Regions from separate parts of the Pseudoalteromonas nigrifaciens genome, predicted to be linked through region 2. Evidence: predicted binding sites of a transcription regulator. Region 2 holds the regulator's gene; the other holds the start of a gene.

Region 1 (12,042 bases), 1.1 Mb from region 2:
CTGAGATAAGCGTGTCATTTCCATTTTCATTAAAAACTGTTCAGGCTTTGTAAGCCCAGCTATTTTAGACTTAAAAATTAAATCAAATTTAGGGTTGCCTAAATAATGTTTTAATTCAGATATAAGATCTTCGTGCTTGAGCAGTATGTCTTCAGCCATTTATAAAACCATCACCGTCTAATTAAAAAAGTAGGTATACTATTAAATCCATTTATTAGAAAACTCAATAAATGTCGTATCGTGTTATTGTTGTTAATATAGGTACGATTATTCGAGTAACTACAGTTTAGCGCTTGTTATTATGTGTTAAATACCAATTTATTGGCAAGTTACTTTAAACTATTATTCAAGCAATAAGTATGCCCTAAAGTATAGTAAAAAAGAAAACAGCATTTATAGATAATAATAGTAGTGCTAAATTATCTTGTTGGCATGACTCATTGTTAGGCGAAAGTTTAAAATGGTAAAATAAGCACTTAACATTAAGTATTTTTAAAATTAAAGAATAGTAGGTAAAGTTATAAATGGCTAAAGCGGCAAAAGTAGAGTTTGTTTGTACCGAATGTGGCATGAACTACCAACGTTGGCAAGGTCAATGCCGCTGTGGTGCATGGAACACATTAGCAGAATTTAAACCGTCAGCAGGGCAAAGTAAAAAAGCATCGGCACGCGTAAGTGTAGGTGGTTATGCTGGGGGGATTGGTGGCGGTTCTAAAAAAATTAATGATATTGCTACCGCAGAAACTGAAAAACAGTTAACTGAAATTGGCGAGCTCGATCGTGTTTTAAGTGGCGGTGTAACAACGGGGTCAGTTAATATAATCTCTGGCGATCCAGGGGCTGGTAAAACAACCTTGTTATCTGATTTAGTGGCACGAATGTCACAACGCATGCCCTCACTTTACTGTACCGCAGAAGAATCTTTATCGCAGTTTAAAAACAGAGTGAATCGTTTAAAGTTAAATTATAACCCTGATGCGCTTTATTTACTTTCCGAAACCAGTGTTGAAACCATCATTGAAGAACTCGATAAAAATAAAATTAAGTTTGCAGTAATAGACTCCATTCAAGCAGTGGTCACCGACACAGCTAACGGTAGCCCAGGCTCGCCTTCGCAAGTAAAAAGTGCCGCGCAAGCACTTACGCAATACTGTAAGCAAAATGATGTCACTATGTTCATTATTGCCCATGTAAATAAAAACAACGAAATAGCTGGTCCGCAAACGCTGGTGCATATAGTTGACGCACTATTGCATATAGATACTAACGATGGGCAAATTCGTACCTTACGAGCAAATAAAAACCGCTTTGGTGATATAGATACAGTCGGTATTTTTAGAATGTGCGAACGCGGTATGCTCAGCGTTGATAACCCCAGCGAAATATTTTTATCAGGCTCAACTACAGATTCACCTGGCTCTGCAATTACGTGTATTCGTAAAGGTAATCGTAATTTATTACTCGAAATTCAATGTTTAACCACTGAAATTGAGGCGGAATTTCCGCAGCGTGTTTGCGTTGGTTTAAACATGAACCGAATAAAAATGCTCACCGGCATACTGCGTAAGCACACAAAAACTAAAATATTTCACGATACGTTTTTTAATATAGTGGGTGGCTTAAAAATTGATGAATCAGAAACCTGTATAGATTTAGCGTTGGTTGCTGCGCTACTTAGCAGCTTAAATGATTTTGTGGTGCCACGTACCACTTGTATTATGGGAGAGCTGAGTTTAAATGGCGACGTACGCCCAATAGACAGTGGCGTACCGCGCGTTAAAGAAGCTGCGCAGCATGGCTTTACGGAAATATTTATTCCATTTCGTAATTACCATAAATCAATGGAAGGGCTGGGCGCTAAGATCACCCCGATAAAAACAGTACATGAGTTACTTAGTTTAATTAATTAGCAAAAACGCTTATCGGTGATGTTCTGCAATGTTACTCTTGAGCTGAAACAATTTATATAAAGACTTAAATAAGGAAATAACATGAAAAAGTTAGTTATAGCTGCAGCAATTGTAGCTGCCGGTGTTGGTGGCGTAAGTTATGCAAATCACGTAGCCACTAAAGAAGTACGTGCAGAAATAGATAAGCAACTAGCACTAGTGAGCGAGCAAACCGGCGCTACATTTAAGTATGCAGACTTATCGGCTAGTGTTATTTCCAATAGTGTAGAAATTAGCAATATGGAAGTCATTAGTTCTGAAGGCGATAATGTTGCCAGTATTCAAAGCATTGAAGTGACAGGCTACGAAACCGATAAAATTTCACCACACACTACATTTGATGTAAAAAGCTTTCAATTTAATAAAGACTTTGTGGCTAAATTACCAGCCGATACAAATACTATGTTAGCGTCGGCCAGTTACGATTTACATTCATCACTTGATTACGATGAAAAATCGGGCGACAGCGATGTGGTAGTTAAGTTAGATGCAAAAGACATTGTTAGCTTTAATATGAATATGGGTCTGGCAAACACACAAGCACTTATGGATGCATCGCTTGCGATCAGTAAAGCACAGCAAGCAGCGGGCAGCGAACCTTTAACTTATGAGCAAGAATTACAGCAGCAAACGCTAATAATGCAAGCTATGAGTAAGTTAGAGCCGCGCAGTGTTAACTTTGAACTTAATAACCAAGGCGAGCTTAAAGCATTGCTAGAAAGCGAGCTTATTAAGCAAGGTATGAGTGTTGAGCAAATGCAAATGATGGTTGAGCAGCAGCTACAGCAAGCGCCAGTAACCGAAGAAATTGCAGAAGCGATTAGCGGCTTTGTTAAAGGCTTAAATTCATTTAGCGTGTCGGCAAAACTACCTGAAGGCAAAACTATGATGGAAGTTAACCAACAAATAATGATGCTAATAGGCCAGCCTGAAAAGCTTGTAGAGTACATTAATCTAGAAGTTAAAGGCGACTAAAAGTAGCTATAGCAATCGCGATATCAGTTAAAAATGATAGCACGATACACATAATTAAAGCGTGAGTTTAACTCGCGCTTTTTTATGCGTAAATTTTGCGTTTAGACTAGGTGTTAACTCTCAAAATTAACAATTAGTTTACCAGCACTCATTTAATCGTTAGTATTCATTACTACAAAAACTGTTATTTATCATATTAAATAGCCATTAAGGCTCAAACTAATTACTTAAAGTTGAATGGGGTTACAGATGGGAAAAGGTCGATTAGAAGCTTTTAGTGATGGTGTGTTGGCAATTATTATTACCATTATGGTATTGGAGCTAAAAATACCTGAAGGCGCAGGAATTGAAGCACTTGTGCCTATGCTCCCTAACTTTTTTAGCTATGTTTTAAGTTTTGTATACGTAGGGATTTACTGGAATAACCATCATCATTTATTACACGCTGCTGGCAGTGTTTCGGGTGGGGTATTGTGGTCAAATTTAAATTTACTTTTTTGGTTATCATTATTCCCGTTTTCGACCAGTTGGATGGGAGGTAATCACTTTGAGCCGCTACCTACCGCGACTTATGGTGCCGTGCTGTTTATGGCGGCGATTGCGTATAATATTTTACAACGCAGCATAATGGCGACAGATGGCTGCAGCTCTGTATTGCGCAAAGCAATCGGTGCAGACTGGAAAGGCAAAGTGTCTATGGCGCTTTACTTATCGGCAGTAGGCGTAGCATTTGTAGCACCATGGTTAGCACAAGTAATATATGTAGCAGTGGCGCTGCTATGGTTAGTGCCAGATAAAAGAATAGAGCAGGCCGTTAATCAAAATTAAATTTATTACTCTTTTAATTAGTTTTACCGCTAAGTAGGGCAATAAAAAAGCCGCGTTTGTTATAAAGCAAACGCGGCTTAAAATTTTCTAGAGCTTAAATTAGTTAATGCAGAATACGTGCTCTTATCGTGCCTTCAACAGCGCTTAGCTCTTTAAGGGCAACTTCTGAGTGGTCGGTATCTACATCAATAACTACATAACCAATTGACTCATCTGTTTGTAGGTACTGCGCGGCAATGTTAATACCGTGCTGCGCAAACGCTTGGTTTATTTGTGTTAATACGCCAGGACGGTTGTGATGTACATGCAGTAAGCGACTACGATTAGCAAGCTCTGGTAGTGAAACCTCAGGGAAGTTAACAGCAGTAATAGTTGAGCCGTTATCTGAGTATTTAGCTAGTTTTCCAGCTACTTCAATACCAATGTTTTCTTGCGCTTCTTGAGTTGAGCCACCAATGTGCGGCGTTAAAATAACATTGTCGAAATTACGCAGTGGCGATACAAACTCTTCATCGTTAGATTTAGGCTCAACCGGGAATACATCGATTGCTGCGCCGCTGAGTTTTTTATCGGTAAGCGCTTCTGCCAATGCATCAATATCAACTACAGTACCGCGAGACGCATTAATTAAAATAGCGCCCTGTTTCATAACCGCAAGTTCGGCAGTGCCAATAAGGTTCTTAGTTTGTGGGGTTTCAGGTACATGCAAAGTAATAATATCAGAGCGTTGTAATAGCTGAGTTAAATTATGTACTTGCTTAGCGTTGCCAAGTGATAACTTATCTTCAATATCGTAAAACTCAACATGCATACCAATATTTTCGGCCATAATACCTAACTGGGTACCAATGTGGCCATAGCCAATAATACCCAATGTTTTACCACGAGCTTCAAACGAGCCGTTTGCGGTTTTTAACCAGCCGCCACGATGTGCAGCAGCATTACGCTGAGGAATACCGCGTAATAGCAACAGTATTTCACCAAGTACAAGCTCTGCAACCGAGCGGGTGTTAGAAAATGGTGCGTTAAATACTGCAATACCACGTTCGCGCGCCGCATTTAAGTCAACCTGGTTGGTGCCAATACAAAAACAGCCAACCGCAACGAGCTTTTCAGCTGCTTCTAACACAGCTTGGTTAATATGAGTACGAGAACGAAGCCCCACAAAGTGTACGTCTTTAATACGTTCTTTTAGCTCGTCCTCAGGTAAGGATGTTTTAACATAGTCGATGTTGCTATAACCGTTACGTTTTAGCGTTTCAACAGCGCTTTGGTGAACACCTTCAAGCAAAAGAATTTTAATTTTGTCTTTTGCCAACGATACCTTACTCATAACCTCATCCTATTTAATTTGTGGCCCATTTTTAGTGCCGATAATCACTTTATCAGCGCCACGCTCTGCGAATAGGCCGTTGGTAACTACGCCAACAATTTGATTAATTTGTGTTTCAAGTTGTTTAGCTTGGGTAATTTTTAAATTATGTACATCTAAAATAACGTTACCGTTATCGGTAACTACACCTTGGCGATACACAGGATCACCGCCAAGTTTTAATAATTCGCGTGCTACGTAACTGCGTGCCATGGGTATAACTTCAACCGGCAGTGGAAAACCACCCAAGGTTGCTACTAATTTGGTGTCATCTACAATGCACACAAATTGTTTAGCTACCGCTGCTACTATTTTTTCACGAGTAAGGGCTGCACCGCCGCCTTTAATCATTTCGTTATGGGCGTTAATTTCATCAGCGCCGTCAACGTATACATCTAAAACATCAACGTCATTAAGTTCAAATACTTCAATGCCTAGCGCTTTTAAACGAGCTGTTGAGGCTTCTGAACTAGAAACTGCACCTTTAATGGTGTCTTTTATTGAGCCTAGTGCATCAATAAAGTGATTAACCGTTGAGCCTGTACCTACGCCTACAATAGTGTTCTCTTTTACAAACTCTAACGCTGCCCAAGCAGCTGCTTTTTTTAATTCGTCTTGTGTCATTGTTTTATGCTCATTTATGTCAAAAATTTCTGCTGGTATACAAAGTAACGCTTTACCAACAGTAGGTTTTATTTGGGGTGATAATTGTTTTAAGTGGCACATCCCATGATTCTATGGGTAAAGCTGTTACTTTTTGGCATTCATGTGCTAAACCAATAAGTTGCGGCTTTTGCCAGTGTTGCTGGTGTAGCCGCGCCAATGTCCGATCGTAAAACCCACCCCCCATTCCTAAGCGATTACCTTGGTTATCAAATGCCACTAATGGCATAAGTAGGTAATCAAGCTCTGGTAACGGGCATATTTGAGTACAATTGAGCTTAGGTTCCAAGATACCATAGCGGTTTGCCTTCATGGGTGAGTTTTTTTCATAACGCTGAAATAGTAAATTAGCCCCGTTAAAGGGGTGGATTACAGGTAGGTAAAGGGTGTGCCCTTTATCCCATAATTCATTAATTAACAATGAGGTATCTAACTCGCCGTCGTTACTAAAATAAATGGCAATATGCTCTTTTTTAGTGTTTTTTTTGCCATTTAAGTATTGAATAAAATTCACTTTTAGCGATTGGGCGGCAATTAATTGTTGGTTACTTGATAAATTATTACGCAGTTCGCGGACAGACGCTCTTATTGTTGCACGTTTATTGCTCACTTTAGGATTTCACCCCGTAATTAAAAAGAGAATAAGTTAGGGACGGTTAAATATATTGCTAATAAAATAAGCAAAGTAACCACAGTTGCTATGAGTGAATATAACAACACATTACTGCGTTTTTGCAGTGGCGTGAGCAACTCATCATCAAGCATAAGATCATCGTCTTGCCACTCTATGTGTTCATCGGTAATTGCTGTGGCTTCAACCTCGGGTAGGCGCTGTTCAAGCTCGTCTAGTTTTTCTTCAAGACGAATTAAGCTACTGGTAATGTAATCAAGCGCATCAAAAATTCTGTCATCGCGCTGGCTACTCGTTGCACTTGCCAGTTGAGTATTTTGATTAGGGTTGGTAACAGCCTGCAGCTTACTTTTAATACCTAAGCTGGCAAGTAGTTTGGCTTGCTTTAGGGCTTTGTCTTTATTGCTTGGCACAAATAGCGGTTTACCATTAAAAAAAAGCGACACTTTTTCATTTGATGTTTTTAATTTAGTAGCAAGCATGGCAGTAACAGCTTTGCTGTCAACGCCCTCAGCGAGTCCTACAAAGGTAACACGAAAGTTGTCGGCCATTTTTAATTCCCTAAGCTTTTATAGTAAAACGAGTATATACCGAAAGTGCAAAACAATTCGAGAGTGATTTATGTTTCACGGCTTGAATAATAAGCTTTAGATATAAAAACGACCCTTAAAAGGGCCGTTTATATTTTTAATAGTATGTTGGCTTAAAGGCCAGCAGCAGCGCGAAGTGCTTCTGCTTTATCAGTACGCTCCCAAGGGAACTCTTCACGACCAAAGTGGCCGTAAGCCGCCGTTGGAAGGTAGATAGGGCGCTCTAAATCAAGCATTTTAATTAAACCGTAAGGGCGCAAGTCAAAGTGCTCACGAATAAGCTCAATTAAACGGCTTTCTTCTAGTTTGCTGGTACCAAAGGTTTCTACGCTTATAGACGTAGGCTCTGCAATACCAATAGCGTACGATACTTGTAGCTCACACTTATCAGCAAGGCCAGCAGCAACAATGTTTTTAGCAACATAACGTGCAGCATAGGCAGCACTACGGTCAACTTTTGATGGATCTTTACCAGAGAAAGCACCGCCACCGTGACGAGCCATGCCGCCGTAGGTATCTACAATGATTTTACGACCGGTTAAGCCACAATCGCCCATTGGTCCGCCAATTACAAAGCGACCTGTTGGGTTAATAAAAAACTTAGTCGCGCTAGTAATTAGCTCAGCAGGAAGTACCGGCTTGATGATAGTTTCCATCACCGCTTCGATTAAATCTTTTTGTGAAATATCTTCGCTGTGCTGCGTAGAAAGTACAACAGCATCAATACCTACTGGCTTGCCGTTTTCGTATGCAAACGTAACTTGTGATTTTGCATCTGGGCGTAACCAGTTAAGCTCGCCGCTTTTACGAACCTGTGCTTGGCGCTGCACTAAACGGTGTGAGTAGGTAATAGGAGCAGGCATTAGTACTTCAGTTTCGTTACATGCGTAACCAAACATTAAGCCTTGATCGCCAGCGCCTTGCTCTTCTGGGCTAGTACGGTCAACACCTTGGTTAATGTCAGGAGACTGTTTACCAATAGTGTTTAAAATTGCACATGAATCTGCATCAAAACCCATATCTGAATTAGTGTAGCCAATGTCGCGAATTGTTTTACGTGTAATTTCTTCGATATCAACCCATGCGCTAGTAGTGATTTCACCACCAACCATAACCATACCGGTTTTTACGTAAGTTTCACACGCAACTCGGGCATGAGAATCTTGCTCAAGGATAGCATCAAGTACCGCATCAGAGATTTGATCGGCGATTTTATCCGGATGACCTTCAGAAACAGATTCAGAAGTAAATAAATGTTTTGCCATTGTATTTCTGCTCACAAATATTGCGCTTCACAAACGTCGGTATTAGCGCTTAAAAATTAAGGGGCGTATTTTATCGAAAACAAAACACCTTGCATAGTGTTTTTACGCCTAGACGTCTAAATAAAATATTTAATAACTTTTCGGTCTCAAAAAATATTCATAATGACCTATTATTATGGGTTTTTAATTGCACACCGCCCCTACAATAAGTAAGAATGGACTATACACTAGTCGCCAAGTTATACGGCGGCATAATCGAATACATAAATACCCGCGCAAAAATATATTAAGGTAGGAGAATTCATGCCATCTCGCAAAGAACTTGCAAATGCTATTCGTGTCTTGTCAATGGACGCAGTACAAAAGGCCAAATCTGGTCATCCTGGAGCCCCTATGGGCATGGCAGATATCGCAGAAGTATTATGGCGCGATTATCTAAAACATAACCCAACAAACCCAGAGTGGGCTGACCGAGATCGCTTTATATTATCGAACGGCCACGGTTCAATGCTTATTTATTCTTTATTACATTTAACGGGTTATGATTTACCGTTAGACGAAATTAAAAACTTCCGTCAAATGCATTCAAAAACACCTGGTCACCCAGAGTACGGTTATGCACCAGGAATCGAAACTACTACCGGCCCGTTAGGTCAAGGGATCACTAACGCAGTAGGTATGGCAATTGCCGAAAAAGCGCTAGCTGCACAGTTTAACCGTGAAGGTCACGATATTGTTGATCACTTTACCTATGCATTTATGGGCGACGGCTGCTTAATGGAAGGTATTTCTCATGAAGCTGGTTCACTTGCAGGCACATTAGGTCTGGGTAAACTTGTTGCATTTTGGGATGACAACGGCATTTCAATCGATGGCGAAGTAGAAGGTTGGTTTACCGATGATACGCCAGCTCGCTTTAAAGCGTACGGTTGGCATGTAATTAGCGGTGTTGATGGCCACGACAGCGATGCTATAAGTGCTGCAATCGCAGAAGCTAAAAGTGTTACCGATAAGCCATCACTAATTTGTTGTAAAACAATTATTGGTTACGGCTCACCTAATAAGTCGGGTAGCCACGATTGTCACGGTGCACCACTAGGTGAGGACGAAATTAAAGCGTCTCGCGAATTTTTAGGTTGGACTGGCGATGCATTCGAAATCCCTGCAGACATTTATGCACAATGGGATAGCAAAGAAAAAGGTCAACAGCTTGAATCAAGCTGGGATGAAAAATTTGCAGCATACGCAAAAGCATACCCAGAGCTAGCGTCAGAATACAAGCGTCGTATTAACAACGAACTGCCAGGCGATTGGGCTGAAAAATCTCAAGCATACATTGAAGAGCTGCAAGCAAACCCTGCAAACCCAGCGTCTCGTAAAGCGTCGCAAAATGCATTAAACGCATTTGGCCCGTTATTACCAGAATTTATGGGTGGCTCTGCCGATTTAGCTGGCTCAAACCTAACAATTTGGGATGGCTCTAAAGGCTTAACACGCGACGATGCAAGCGGTAACTACATTTATTACGGTGTACGTGAGTTTGGTATGTCGGCAATTATGAATGGTATTGCGCTGCATAAAGGCTTTATTCCTTACGGTGCTACGTTCTTAATGTTTGTTGAATATGCAAAAAATGCCGTACGTATGGCTGCATTAATGAAGCAACCAAGCATTTTTGTATACACGCACGATTCAATTGGTTTAGGTGAAGATGGTCCAACTCACCAACCAGTAGAGCAAATTGCAAGCATGCGTTTAACGCCTAATTTATACAACTGGCGTCCATGTGACCAAGTTGAGTCGGCAATTGCATGGCAACAAGCTATTGAGCGTAAAGACGGTCCTACATCACTAATCTTTACTCGCCAAGGTTTAGAGCAACAAGCACGTAACGCACAGCAACTGAGCGACGTTAAAAAGGGTGGTTACATCCTTAGCTGCGACGGCAATCCAGAGCTTATTTTCATTGCAACGGGTTCTGAAGTGCAACTAGCACAAGATTCTGCAAGCGAACTACGCAAGCAAGGTAAAAAGGTACGTGTTGTATCTATGCCGTGTACTGATGCTTTTGAAACGCAAAGCGCAGCATACAAAGAAAGTGTATTGCCAGCATCTGTTTCACGCCGCGTAGCAGTAGAAGCAGGTATTGCTGATTACTGGTACAAGTACGTTGGCCTAAATGGCGCAGTAGTAGGTATGACTACCTTTGGTGAGTCAGCGCCTGCTGGTGAGCTGTTTGAGCACTTTGGCTTTACTGTTGAGAACATAGTAAACAAAGCAAACGAACTTTTTTAATCGCCTTTGATTAAATAAAGTAAGCAATTGAAAAACCCGCATATGTTGCGGGTTTTTTTATGCCCGAATATGAAACAACTTCACTTAAAGCAATACTGCTTTCCTTGCAAGAAAGTAAGCTATCAGGCAAGGTAGTGCGATAAAATTTATAAATAAAAATCTTAAATTATTAGCAGGAGCTAAATATGTCAAAGTTCGAAAATGTTAGTGTAATTAAAAAAGCCAATGTGTATTTTGATGGCAAAGTGTCAAGCCGAACCGTTTTATTAGGCAGTGGTGAAGCAAAAACATTAGGCTTTATGCAACCAGGTGAGTTTGTGTTCGACACTAACCAAAAAGAATGTATGGAATTATTAGCAGGGCAGTGGGATATTTTATTGCCAGGTGAAAGCGAGTGGAAAACATTTAATGCGGGCGAATCATTTAATGTTGATGCAAACGTAAGCTTTAAGGTAAAAGTAAGCGATTTTGCTGATTATTGCTGTTCATACACAGATTAATAGCACAAATATAACGCGGTTAGTATGTTATTTAACCGCTTAAAGAGCCCGTATAATGCGGGCTTTTGCATGTTTAATGTTCAGTGAGTGATCTAAATCAGCTTTACTAACAAATATTTGCTTAAATAGTTACATTTCTCCTTGTGTTAATTCATATTGCCCCCAATACTAACTATGAAGTAACACATAAAAGGATATAAAATGAAAATTAATCTTACAGGTCACCATGTTGACGTTACTGATTCAATTAGAGAACACGTAAACGAAAAGTTTTCAAAAATAGCGAATCACTTTCCATCTTTGATCGCGCTCGACATTATTCTTTCTAAAGTTCACAACAAGCTTCAAGCGGAAATTAGCACTATTTACGAAGGTGCACGTATATCGGTTAAGGGCGAAAACGAAGTGCTGTATCCAGCAATTAGTAGTGCCGCAAAAAAACTAGATACGTCACTAAAACATCGCAAAGGGCAAATTAAAGCTAATTTGCATGAAAAACCAGAAATAACAACCCCAGAAATTGCACACGAAATCATCCAAGAGATGGATCTTCGTTAACGTTTTTAGAGTTTAGGCCCTAACTTTTAGGGCCTAAAACCATTATTTATTAGCTTCGTTTTACCCCCTCATTTATTAATACTTTTCAGCTTTCATTTTGCGTTAAAACTCTGTAATTTATTCATTATTATAAATAAACAGTAAGTACACACATGCGCTCTGTAGTATCAAATTGGCAAACTCGCTTAAATGCATTGGGGCCGGGAATTCTAATGGCAACCGCTGCAATTGGTGGTTCACATTTAGTGGCATCAACCCAAGCGGGAGCCATATTTGGCTGGCAATTATTTTGGCTTATTTTAGTAGTAAACGTTTTAAAGTACCCATTTTTTCGCTTTGGCATGGAGTACACACTCGCTACCAAAAATAGCCTAGTAGAGGGTTATAAAAGCAAAGGGCCATTTTATTTTTACAGC
Region 2 (12,042 bases):
TTCCTGCAAAGTAACTAACTACTTGATGGGTCGCTACTGCCGGTACTATTAGGTAAGTTTCACCCGCGCTACTAAAATGATGCAAGCTATGTTGAATAAGCTGGCTAACCTGAGTTACCTCACCCTCAACTAGCCCTTCAACACTAAGTAAATCTATATTTTCTAATGTAGTAATAAAACGTTTTTGTTTTACACAGCCCTCTTTCACTACATTTGTTGAGCTTGCTTGCACGTCAAAACTACTGCGCACCGCAAGCTTTATATCGGTATTTTTAAGTGGCGATAATGTTTTAGCGTGTAAAACGGGGTTACCTAATCTTGCCAATAAGTTAGCTTGCGCTCTACATACCTTAGCGTATTTAATGGCCTTGTTAACTTTACGTGGGTCGGTACTAAATATCCCTTGTGTATCGGTCCAAATATATACTTGTTTAGCATTGCAATAACTTGCCAATAAGGTTGCACTGTAATCACTACCATTGCGACCAAGAGTGACCGTATCGCCTTGGGTATTAGCCGCAATAAACCCTGTTACCACGTTAATTTTGTGCTGGCTAATAAGCTCACTACACTGCTGCGTATTTTGGCTATGCAATAATTGTCCATCACTTAGCGTAAACAAGCCTCTTGCGTCTTGCATGCATGCAGCAACATTAAGTTGCTGTAAATACGCAGCGAGCAAACGAGCTGACCACAACTCACCATGGGCGAGTAGCGCCGCTTCTTGCAACTGCTCAGTACTCGCTAATTTAGCAACTAAACTTAGCTCTTCATTTAGAGTGGTTAAAGCGCTGCGCTTTAAATCGCCCTGCAGTAGCTGCGTTATTAAATCACTTTGATGATTGTTTAATTGCAATACAATATCAGCGAGCGCTTGAGTATCGTGCTGCTGATAACTTTGCCACAGTTTTACTAATGTATCTGTGGTTTTTCCTGCAGCCGATACCACTACACAATCACCGGGCTGAGCTTGCCCTATAATTATTTTTGCAACGCTTTTATAGCGCTCGGCTGAGCTTAAACTCGAACCACCAAACTTATGAATATTATTAGTCATATTAATTACCACAACGCCGGGTGAGCAGCGCTCAATTTAACATTACTACTTGCGCTAGCGCCTGCTTTACCTGCGTTATTGTGCTGACCTGGTTGCACTAAATTAAATACCCGATCAAAGTCTGCTAATAAATCTGCTACATCTTCAATACCTACCGACACACGAATAAGCGTATCGCCAACGCCAGCGGCTAAACGAGCCTCGGCTTCCATTCCTGCATGCGTCATTGTTGCTGGGTGGCATATTAAGCTCTCTACGCCACCTAAAGATTCAGCTAAGCTAAATGTTTTAAGGTTTGTTAAAAATGCAGCTGCGTCATTCACACCGCCTTTAATGTCAAAACTAACCATGCCACCAAAACCAAGTTGCTGTGCTTTAGCCAATTCATGTTGTGGATGCGACTCTAGCCCCGGGTAATATACTTGGCTAACAAATTTTGAGCTTTCAAGGTACTTAGCAATAGCTAAGGCATTTTCTTGATGCTGCCGTAAGCGTACATTTAAAGTACGCAAGCCACGCAAAGTTAAGTAACTATCAAACGGTGCCCCCGTTATACCAATATTATTTGCCCACCAAGCCAGTTCTTCACCTAGTTCGTCAGTTGCAGCAATAACCGCACCGCCAACCACGTCTGAGTGGCCATTTATGTACTTAGTGGTTGAGTGCACCACAATATCAACGCCAAATTTAATCGGGTTTTGTAATGCAGGCGATAAAAAAGTATTATCTGCGGCTACCAAAGCACCGCATTGTTTCGCAATATCGGTTACTGCTTTAATATCAGTTAAACGTAAAATAGGGTTACTAGGGGTTTCTATCCAAATTAACTTAGGTTTGATTACTAAAATTTGCTGCAAACTTTCTGGTTTAGTTAAATCTAACACTTCGAGTTTTAATAGGCCGCGCTTTTGTAATGAGGTAAATAAGCGATAGCTGCCGCCATAACAATCATGGGGGATCACCAACGTATCGTCACTATTAAGCAGCTGAGTGGCTAAATGTACGGCAGCCATTCCTGTTGCAGTAATAATGCCGCGAGCACCACCTTCGAGTTCGCTGAGTGCTTGGGCTAAAGTATCACGATTTGGATTACCACTGCGGCCATAGTCATATTGACGTTTTGTATCAAAGTCGGCAAACGAATAAGTGGTTGATAAATACAGCGGAGGCACAACCGCGCCATGGTGCTTATCAGCATCGACACCACTGCGAACTGCAATTGTCGCTTTATTTTTTTCACTCATATTTATTACCTGCTTTATTTAGATGTTTAGACGTCTAAAACAGTAATTCATTCAACTTAAGAAGTCAAAACATTTAAACACCTAGCCATCTGTGCAACAAGTATTTGACTAATTTGTTTAAATCGATAGAATTTCACGCATATTCGCGCTATTTTTTAGTAGGGTGAGCAATTAATAATCTGAGGCAACGATACATCTTATGGCAAAATGGAATGGCGAGTATATTCACCCATACGCAGAACACGGGAAAAAATCAGAGCAAGTTAAAAAGATCACCGTTTCGATCCCGCTAAATGTATTAAAAGTACTAACCGATGAACGCACCCGTAGGCAAATTAATAACTTACGCCATGCAACTAATAGCGAGCTATTATGTGAAGCATTTTTGCATGCGTTTACTGGGCAACCGTTACCTAACGATGATGATTTACGTAAAGATAACGCCGAAAAAGTGCCTGAAGAAGTAAAAAAAATAATGCAAGAAATGGGCTTAGAAGTTCCTGTTTTAAACGAAGACTAAACAGCGGCTTTTAAACAAAAAAACCTCAGCCATGCTGAGGTTTTTTTATGGCTATAAATTACACTGAAGTAACTTAATACCGAGCAACATAATGCTGCTTATTCCATATAGTTTGCTGGCAGCTCTATTTGCGCTACGCCTGAAGCAATGGCTGCTAATGCAACTGCTTTAGCAATACGCGGCAATAAACGCGGGTCCATAGGCTTAGGAATAATATACTCTGCACCAAACGCTAGCTTATCTACACCGGCAGCTTTTAGTACTTCTGGCGGAACCGGCTCTTTGGCAATACTACGAATAGCTTCAACTGCTGCAATTTTCATTTCATCGTTAATTTCACTAGCACGCACATCAAGTGCACCACGGAAAATAAACGGAAAACACAACACGTTATTAACTTGGTTAGGGTAATCTGAGCGCCCTGTTGCCATAATTAAATCGCTTCGTGCGCCGTGTGCCAGTGCCGGATCAATCTCAGGGTCTGGGTTCGAACAAGCAAATACGACTGGCTTTGCTGCCATTAATTTTAAATCATCGGCCGATAATAAGTTAGGGCCCGATACACCAACAAATACGTCAGCATCTTCAATTACATCTTGTAATGTACGCTTATCGGTATTGTTAGCAAATAACTGTTTGTACTCGTTTAAATCATCACGGCGAGTGTGAATAACACCTTTACGATCAAGCATATAAATATGTTCACGCAGTGCACCACACTTAATTAATAACTCCATACAAGCAATCGCTGCAGCGCCGGCACCTAAACATACAATAACTGCATCTTCAATATCTTTGCCTTGCACTTCCAGCGCATTTATCATGCCTGCAGCCGTTACAATAGCCGTGCCGTGCTGATCATCATGAAAAACAGGAATACTACAGCGTTCAATAAGCGCCTTTTCAATTTCAAAACACTCTGGTGCTTTAATATCTTCAAGGTTAATACCGCCAAAAGTATCAGCAATATTAGCCACAGTATTTATAAAGTCTTCGGTGGTGCGGTGTTTTACTTCAATATCAATTGAGTCAATGCCTGCAAAACGTTTAAACAACAACGCCTTGCCTTCCATTACCGGTTTTGACGCTAAAGGCCCTAAATTTCCTAAACCTAAAATAGCAGTACCATTGGTGATCACTGCAACCAAATTACCTTTACCTGTGTACTTATAGGCATTTACAGGGTCAGCAGCAATTTCACGCACCGGCTCAGCTACACCGGGGCTATAAGCTAAAGCGAGATCATGAGCCGTTTCTGCAGGCTTGGTTAGCTCAATGCTGATTTTACCTGGAACGGGGTGAGAGTGATAATGTAGTGCTTGTTCACGAAAGTCCGACATAACGCGATTATATCCTGCAATTTAAGTTAAAGTGAGAGGGAGTAAAGCGACACTTAACATGCCTTAAAGTACGATACCCTTATTATTTTTAAATTCCAAGCAATATCAGGTCTATCCTGTTATATGCTAGATCTGTTAATTTTAAGCGAATTTTCAGCAACTTCGATAAAAACATCGCTACTTTTCATAAATATAAATTGTGCTAAAAGGCACTTTTCAAGCTTATTTTAGTTAAAAGTATTATTCACAAAACAGCGTTTTTAAAATGTGAATAAAATCAGCTAAAAGCGATTATTTATTCTGCTTTAACAACACATAGCTTCATGTTGGCTACTTTTAGAAACCGAGTTTAAAATTAAGCTATTAAAAATATAGAGAATATTAGGTCATTTGTCTGCAAAGGTTTATGCATACCGAGAATAAGAACAGGAAATAGTTATGCAAAAGCAATAAACTTAAAACTAGCGAGGTTAGGGGGAAGTTAGAGGATTTTTAGGCATAAAAAAAGCATCCTAAGATGCTTTTTTTAACTAAATAGCAATAATTACTTTTTGCTACCAAGTGCACCGAAACGCTTGTTGAAACGATCAACACGTCCGCCAGTGTCTAAAATCTTTTGCTTACCAGTGTAAAACGGGTGACACGCAGAACAAACGTCTAGGTGAATATTTTTACACAGAGTAGAGCTAGTTTCGAATTCGTTTCCACATGAACAAGTTGCAGAAATTACTTCGTACTTAGGGTGAATACCTTCTTTCATAGAAACCTCTAGTTAAGGCCGCATCGCTCTCCAAACCCGGAGTCTGGCACCATACGTCGTTAAAACAAATTTATTGGTGGCGGATTTTATCCAACAACCATCAAGCACACAAGCATTAATTAGTATTTTTGCTAAAAAAATAACCATTTTGAGTAAACAAGGTTATTTGGTAGTAGGTTTTTAGCTGTATTTTTAGTACATTAGGGCCAAGTATTAGCACGCCCTCCCCCATTATTTTTTTAACAGTTGAGTTACTATGTATTTTGTTGAAGTTGCTATAAAAGTTCCACTACCGCGCACCTTTGATTATAAAGTAGATAGCCAGCTTGGTGAAGCTTCTGCGCCATTAAAACCCGGAATGCGGGTGTTAGTACCCTTTGGTAATCAACGTAAAGTAGCCGTGGTTTTAGCGCTTAAAACAACAACCGAAGTGCCTGAAAACAAAATAAAGGCAATTTTTGAAATTATCGACGATACGCCAATTTTATCTGCAGAGCACATAGAGTTACTGCGCTTTACTGCCCGTTATTATTGCTACCCGCTGGGTGAAACCATTCATATTGCATTGCCAAGCGCACTACGCCAAGGCGAATCGCCTGATAAAACCAGCATTAATATGGTAGCCCTAACGGAAAAAGGCGCGCTGCTGCCGTCATTAAAAGCTAAGACTCAACTTAATTTACTAAAGCAGCTATCGCAATCAGGCAAGTCGTCATTAACCGAGTTAAAAGCTTTGGGCTTTAGTAAAAAAACCATTGATAGCTTAATAGATAAGGCACTCATAACGCAGTCAATTGAGCATGATAACCACTGGCAAAGTGTAGCCCCAACAGTGGGTAGCAAACCAACACTTAACAAAGAGCAAGCGGTTGCCTGCACCACAATTAATCAAAGCAGCGGTTTTAGCAGCTTTTTATTAGAAGGTGTAACCGGTAGCGGCAAAACAGAAGTGTACTTACAATGTTTAGAAGAAGTACTAAAGCGCGGCGAACAAGCACTAGTATTAGTGCCCGAAATAGGCTTAACCCCGCAAACCGTTAACCGCTTTCGCCGCCGCTTTCCCGACACCCCCATTATGCTTTGGCATTCAGCTTTAACCGATAATGAACGCTTACAAACCTGGCGTTTTTGCGAAAAAGCCAGCTGCGCCATAGTAATAGGCACACGTTCGAGTATTTTTCTGCCATTTTTAAAGCTCGGCATGATAGTGGTTGATGAAGAACATGACTCGTCTTTTAAACAGCAAGACACGCTGCGCTACCATGCCCGTGATTTAGCTGCGTATCGTGCATATCAGCATAAAATTCCGCTTATATTAGGCAGTGCAACACCGGCACTCGAAACCCTGCACAAAGCAATTAATAATAAATACCAACTACTGAGCCTTACTGAGCGCGCGCAAACCGCTACCGATAACCAATTTAAATTACTCGATATGAAAGGCCAGCCCGACCAAGCAGGCATTGCCCATGCCAGCCTTGCTACCATGCGCCAACATTTAAAACGTGGCAAACAAGTGATGGTGTTTTTAAATCGTCGTGGATTTTCGCCCACGTTAATTTGCCATGAATGTGGCTGGTTAAGCGAATGCAAGCGTTGCAGCACCAGTGCCACTTTTCATAAAGCTATTGGGCAAATGATTTGCCATCACTGTGGCGAGCAATATCATGTTCCACACCAATGCCCCGACTGCGGTAGCACGCAAATTTTTCCTAATGGTAAAGGCACTGAGCAAATAGAAGAGTTTTTATCGAGTGAATTTCCACAAACCCCTGTTACACGTATCGACCGCGACTCTACTCGTCGTAAAGGCAGCCTTGAAAAAGCACTGGATGAAATAAACCTAGGCGGCGCGCGCATTTTAGTGGGCACGCAAATGTTGGCTAAAGGGCATCACTTTGCCGATGTAAGTTTAGTGGTTATTTTAGACGTAGACAGCGGCTTATACTCCTGTGATTTTAGAGCAACTGAGCATTTAGCCCAACTTGTTACGCAAGTGGCCGGGCGTGCTGGGCGCTCAGGTGAGGCAGGCCAAGTGTTATTGCAAACACATTTTCCTGAGCACCCACTATTACAAGATTTGGTTAATAATGGTTATCAGGATTTTGCTCGCTTTGCACTGCGTGAACGTGAAGATGCAGACCTACCACCAATCACAAATATGGCCATTGTTCGCGCCCAAGGACACAATATAAAACAAGTCGTCGATTTTTTGACAGATTTGGTTCCAGTAAGCGGGGTAACTGGTATACAATTGCTCGGTCCAATACCTGCTCCTCTTGAAAAAGTAGCAGGTATGTATCGTTTTCAATTACACATTCAAGCGCAAGATCGCCGCGTATTGCACCAATATCTTGCGCAAATGGTTGATTATCTAAGCACTAGCAAACTTGCACAAAAAGTACGCTGGAGCCTAGACGTAGACCCTATAGACATGATTTAGGTTAAGGCCAAAATAAAGCTATGGCACAGCACGATTACATTAACAAAAAACCAGCAAACCGCAAAAAAGCGAAATCAGCGCCCGCTAAAAAACCCTTTCCAATACTGTTAGTTTTAATTGTTACTTTATTGGTGGCAGGTTTTGCTTATGGCTTATGGTTTATTAAAAATAACGCCGATCCTGAGCTAGTTGAAAAACAAGCTAACCCTGTACCTACAACTCCTGTAGAAGTTGTTGTACCACGTACGCCTGCGTTTATTAAAGAAATTAGAAACCACGAAATTCAGGTTGAAGTAAAAGAACTTGAACAAAAAGGCCCTTACGTTATGCAATGCGGTTCGTTTAGAACCTACCTGCAGGCTGAATCGCTAAAAGCTAAAATAGCCTTTGCAGGGCTTATTTCTGAAATAAAAGAGACCACAGGCAGCAGTGGCATTTGGTATAAAGTACGCTTAGGCCCCTATAAAACCAAGCGCCAAGCTGAGAGCGATAAAAATAAACTTAAACGTGTAAAAATAGTCGGCTGCGGAATTTGGGGCTGGACTTGAAAATAAACCATTCACCCATATAACCTCTTCATAATCGTTTTTTACGAGTTGCCCCTGCAGCTCGATGATGAGGAATAATATGACTACTATCGTAAGTGTACGCCGCGGCAACAATGTTGTAATTGGCGGCGACGGCCAAGTTTCGCTTGGTAATACAGTAATGAAGGGCAATGCCCGTAAAGTTCGACGCCTCTATAATGGCAAAGTAATTGCTGGCTTTGCCGGCGGTACTGCTGATGCCTTCACCCTTTTCGAACGCTTTGAAAGCAAACTAGAAATGCACCAAGGTAACCTCACTAAAGCCGCGGTTGAAATGGCCAAAGACTGGCGCAGCGATCGCGCTTTGCGCAAGCTCGAAGCACTGCTTGCTGTAGCCGACGAAACAGCCTCTTTAATCATTACCGGTAATGGTGATGTAGTACAGCCAGAAAATGACTTAATTGCCATTGGCAGTGGCGGTAACTTTGCCCAATCGGCAGCAACTGCCTTACTGGAAAACACCGATTTAAGTGCTCGCGAAATAGTAGAAAAAAGCCTAACCATTGCAGGCAATATCTGCGTATTCACTAACGACTTTCAAACTATCGAAGAATTGTAACAGGAACCTCTATGTCTGCTATGACCCCAAGAGAAATTGTTCACGAGCTAGATCAGCACATTATTGGTCAAGCAAAAGCTAAAAAAGCCGTTGCTATTGCACTGCGTAACCGCTGGCGCCGGATGCAGCTAAGTGATGATTTACGTAATGAAGTAACACCTAAAAATATTTTAATGATTGGCCCAACGGGTGTTGGTAAAACCGAAATTGCGCGCCGTTTAGCTAAGCTTGCTAACGCGCCATTTATTAAAGTAGAAGCAACTAAATTCACCGAAATTGGCTATGTTGGTAAGGAAGTTGAAACCATCATCCGCGATTTAGTCGATGTTGCGATTAAAATGACGCGTGAGCAACAAACTAAAAAGTTTAAGCATCGCGCTGAAGAAGCAGCCGAAGAGCGTATTTTAGATGCGCTTTTACCACCAGCTAAAGATCAATATGGCGAAAGCCAACGCGATGACAGCTCTTCAACTCGTCAAACGTTTCGTAAAAAGCTACGTGAAGGCCAATTAGATGACAAAGAAATCGAAATTGATTTAGCTCAAGCACAACCAAACGTAGAAATTATGGCCCCCCCTGGTATGGAAGATATGACCAACCAGTTGCAAAGCATGTTTCAAAACATGGGTGGCGATAAGCGCACTAAGCGGAAGTTAAAAATTAAAGAAGCATTTAAATTATTAAGTGAAGAAGAAGCCGCTAAGCTAGTTAATCCTGAAGAACTAAAAGAGCAGGCTATTTTTGCAGTTGAGCAAAATGGTATTGTGTTTATTGATGAAATAGACAAAATTTGTAAACGAGGTGACTCATCAGGTCCAGACGTTAGTCGTGAAGGCGTACAGCGCGACTTACTACCATTAATTGAAGGTTGTACGGTTAGCACTAAGCACGGCATGGTTAAAACTGACCATATGCTATTTATTGCTTCGGGCGCATTTCAAATGGCTAAGCCATCAGACATGATCCCTGAGCTACAAGGTCGCCTTCCTATTCGTGTAGAGCTTGAAGCACTTACTGCTGATGACTTTAAACGTATTTTAACAGAGCCGCATGCATCGCTTACCGAGCAGCAGCGTGAACTGCTTAAAACTGAGCAAGTTACTATTGAATTTAGTGATGATGCAATTGAGCGCATTGCTAAAGCCGCTTGGCAAGTTAACGAAAAAACCGAAAACATCGGTGCTCGTCGCTTACATACGGTAATGGAAAAGCTAATGGAAGAAATTTCATATGACGCTTCAGAGCAAGCCGGAACATCACTGGTAGTTGACGCCGCTTATGTTGAAAAACACTTAGGTGCGCTGGTTGAAGATGAAGATTTAAGCCGCTACATTCTTTAATTAAAATTAGCTGCATAAACAGTTATACTAAAAGCCTCCGCACTGGGGGCTTTTTAATGAGATAAAAATGAAACACGTAACAAAAGTACATTACCACAGCGTTAGCAAAAATTTAGATGTTTACTTTGATGATGACAGCCAAGCCGTATTTAGTTGTGAATTTTTACGTGTGCACTCTCCTTCTGCAGAAGTGCAAGGACATGGCTCAGGGCCAATGAAATTAGTATTCAATAAACAATCCGTTGGTATTAAAAACATTGCTCATGTTGGTCATTACGCACTGCGTTTAGATTTTGACGATGGCCACAATAGCGGGTTATTTAGCTGGCAATATTTTGCAAAACTACAGGCGCAGCAAGCGACTCTATGGGATGAGTATTTAAAGCGGGTTAGTGAGCACAATAACTCTAAAGACAGCGTACCCATAAAGTTTATTCCTTAAACTATACGGGTACTTTATTGCTAAGTTTTAAACCTTAAATTTGTCAATTGCAGCAAAAAGCACTCGTGCTTGCGCTGATACTTCTTCGCTTGTTTGCGCATTGTTAGCAGCGTGCCCTGAGGTGTTTCTGGCAATATCACGAATACTCACCACATTTTTATTTACTTCAGATGCTACTTGGCTTTGTTGATCAATTGCCACAGCAATTTGTGTGCTCATTTCCATAATCGTTTGCACATCTTCGGTTATTGCTCCGAGTAACTCACCAGCTCTATTTGCTTGCAATGCACTTTCATCACCTTGTGAGCGGCACTGATGCATAATACTCACCACTTCTTGAGTGCGCTGTTGTAGAGTATTTATTATACCTTCTATTTCACTTGTAGATTCTTGTGTTCGTTGAGCCAATGAGCGCACTTCATCTGCAACCACAGCAAACCCTCTGCCTTGCTCACCCGCTCTAGCGGCTTCAATAGCAGCGTTTAACGCTAACAAGTTAGTTTGATCGGCAATCGCACGAATAACATCAAGCACAGAGCCTATTGTTTCACCGTCTTTTTCTAATAAAGAAACGACACTTGACGCATGCTCTAAAGAGTCAGACAACCCTCTAATATGCGCGACGGTTGACTCAACCTCACTACGACCTTGTTGCGCACTTAAATTAGTTGATTCTGCTTTTTTAGCAGCAGCTTCGGTATTATGTGAAATATCTTGAATGGTCGCCTGCATTTCGGTCGCCGCAGTGGCCACCATATCGGCTTCATGTAATTGATCTTGCATACCCGAGCTGGTTGCGGCGGTACTTTCTGATAAATTTTCAGTCGCGATATTTAACGCATTTAAAGCCCCATTCACCTCATTTATAAGGTTATTAAAGTCACCAATTAAACTATTAAAATCTTTCGACATAATCGTAATTTCGTCATTGCCAATTTGCTCAATGGTTACTGTTAAATCATTATTGCGTCGAATCTTGTTTATAGATTGGTAAATACGCTCTACAGGTACAATGATAGAGCGACTGGTTAAGTAAACCAGGGTTAAAACTATAATACCCGATATAATAAACACCATAATAGCGACCGACTGTGCTTTAGCTATACTGGCTTCAACTTGCAATTTAGTATCTGCTACTAGCTGCATTACCAACTGATCACTTTGCTCTACACTTTGTTGCATGCGCCCAAGTGCGCCAGAGTCTAGATCAACACCTAATTCAAGCTGCGCTTTTACCAAAGTTTGAAAAGCACTTTGATAATTAGACAGTAGGTTTTTTAAATTACTTTTAATGTTTTGACTTAGTGATGAGCTCGTTATTTTTTGCTGTAACGTATCAACATGATCTTGAAAGTTTGCTAAATATTTTTCATCCAAACGTAACATAAAGTCTTTTTCGGCACGTCTTAACTGTAGCATTAGGGTCAATAGCTGGTATTCATCTTGTTGATTGAGCAAACTTTCTACTTCGTGCACAGCACTTCGCAGCTGCCCATAAAGCCCATCGTCTTGATGTAAGCCAATACTTTTTTGCAGTCGCACAACCTCATTAAAATCACTATAAAAGCTTTTTATTAAACGCGTATAGAGGGTTATCTGTTGTGTATCAATCTCTGAATCTTGCATTTGCGATTGTAATTGAATTATTTGTTTATTTAACTGTGCGTATTCTTGTTCAAATAATGAGAGTGCTTGTGGCTGTTTATAAAACAAAAAGGTTTTTTCATGTGCACTTAACTGCAACTGATGA

What was found. The regulator MetJ, encoded in region 2, represses methionine synthesis genes. The targets are predictions, from matches to a motif close to TAGACGTCTAGACGTCTA.
Region 1: metK (methionine adenosyltransferase) is a predicted target of MetJ. The motif match lies at 8,375-8,392, and genes of this name have one in related genera.

The regions. Positions count from the first base shown of each region.
Region 1 covers NZ_CP011036.1:760,138-772,179, forward strand. Annotated here, with positions in the region: gene PNIG_RS03555 (PilZ domain-containing protein) at 1-159, opposite strand, end outside; gene radA (DNA repair protein RadA) at 525-1,910, shown strand; gene PNIG_RS03565 (hypothetical protein) at 1,992-2,924, shown strand; gene PNIG_RS03570 (TMEM175 family protein) at 3,174-3,752, shown strand; gene serA (phosphoglycerate dehydrogenase) at 3,856-5,085, opposite strand; gene rpiA (ribose-5-phosphate isomerase RpiA) at 5,095-5,748, opposite strand; gene PNIG_RS03585 (5-formyltetrahydrofolate cyclo-ligase) at 5,801-6,397, opposite strand; gene PNIG_RS03590 (hypothetical protein) at 6,418-6,969, opposite strand; gene metK (methionine adenosyltransferase) at 7,122-8,273, opposite strand; gene tkt (transketolase) at 8,577-10,568, shown strand; gene ppnP (pyrimidine/purine nucleoside phosphorylase) at 10,754-11,068, shown strand; gene hpf (ribosome hibernation-promoting factor, HPF/YfiA family) at 11,270-11,626, shown strand; gene PNIG_RS03615 (NRAMP family divalent metal transporter) at 11,839-12,042, shown strand, end outside.
Region 2 covers NZ_CP011036.1:3,180,585-3,192,626, forward strand. Annotated here, with positions in the region: gene PNIG_RS15050 (bifunctional aspartate kinase/homoserine dehydrogenase II) at 1-1,057, opposite strand, end outside; gene metB (cystathionine gamma-synthase) at 1,063-2,301, opposite strand; gene metJ (met regulon transcriptional regulator MetJ) at 2,501-2,821, shown strand; gene PNIG_RS15065 (malic enzyme-like NAD(P)-binding protein) at 2,920-4,161, opposite strand; gene rpmE (50S ribosomal protein L31) at 4,706-4,921, opposite strand; gene priA (primosomal protein N') at 5,178-7,364, shown strand; gene PNIG_RS15080 (SPOR domain-containing protein) at 7,385-7,912, shown strand; gene hslV (ATP-dependent protease subunit HslV) at 7,992-8,510, shown strand; gene hslU (HslU--HslV peptidase ATPase subunit) at 8,522-9,850, shown strand; gene PNIG_RS15095 (gamma-butyrobetaine hydroxylase family protein) at 9,918-10,292, shown strand; gene PNIG_RS15100 (methyl-accepting chemotaxis protein) at 10,320-12,042, opposite strand, start outside.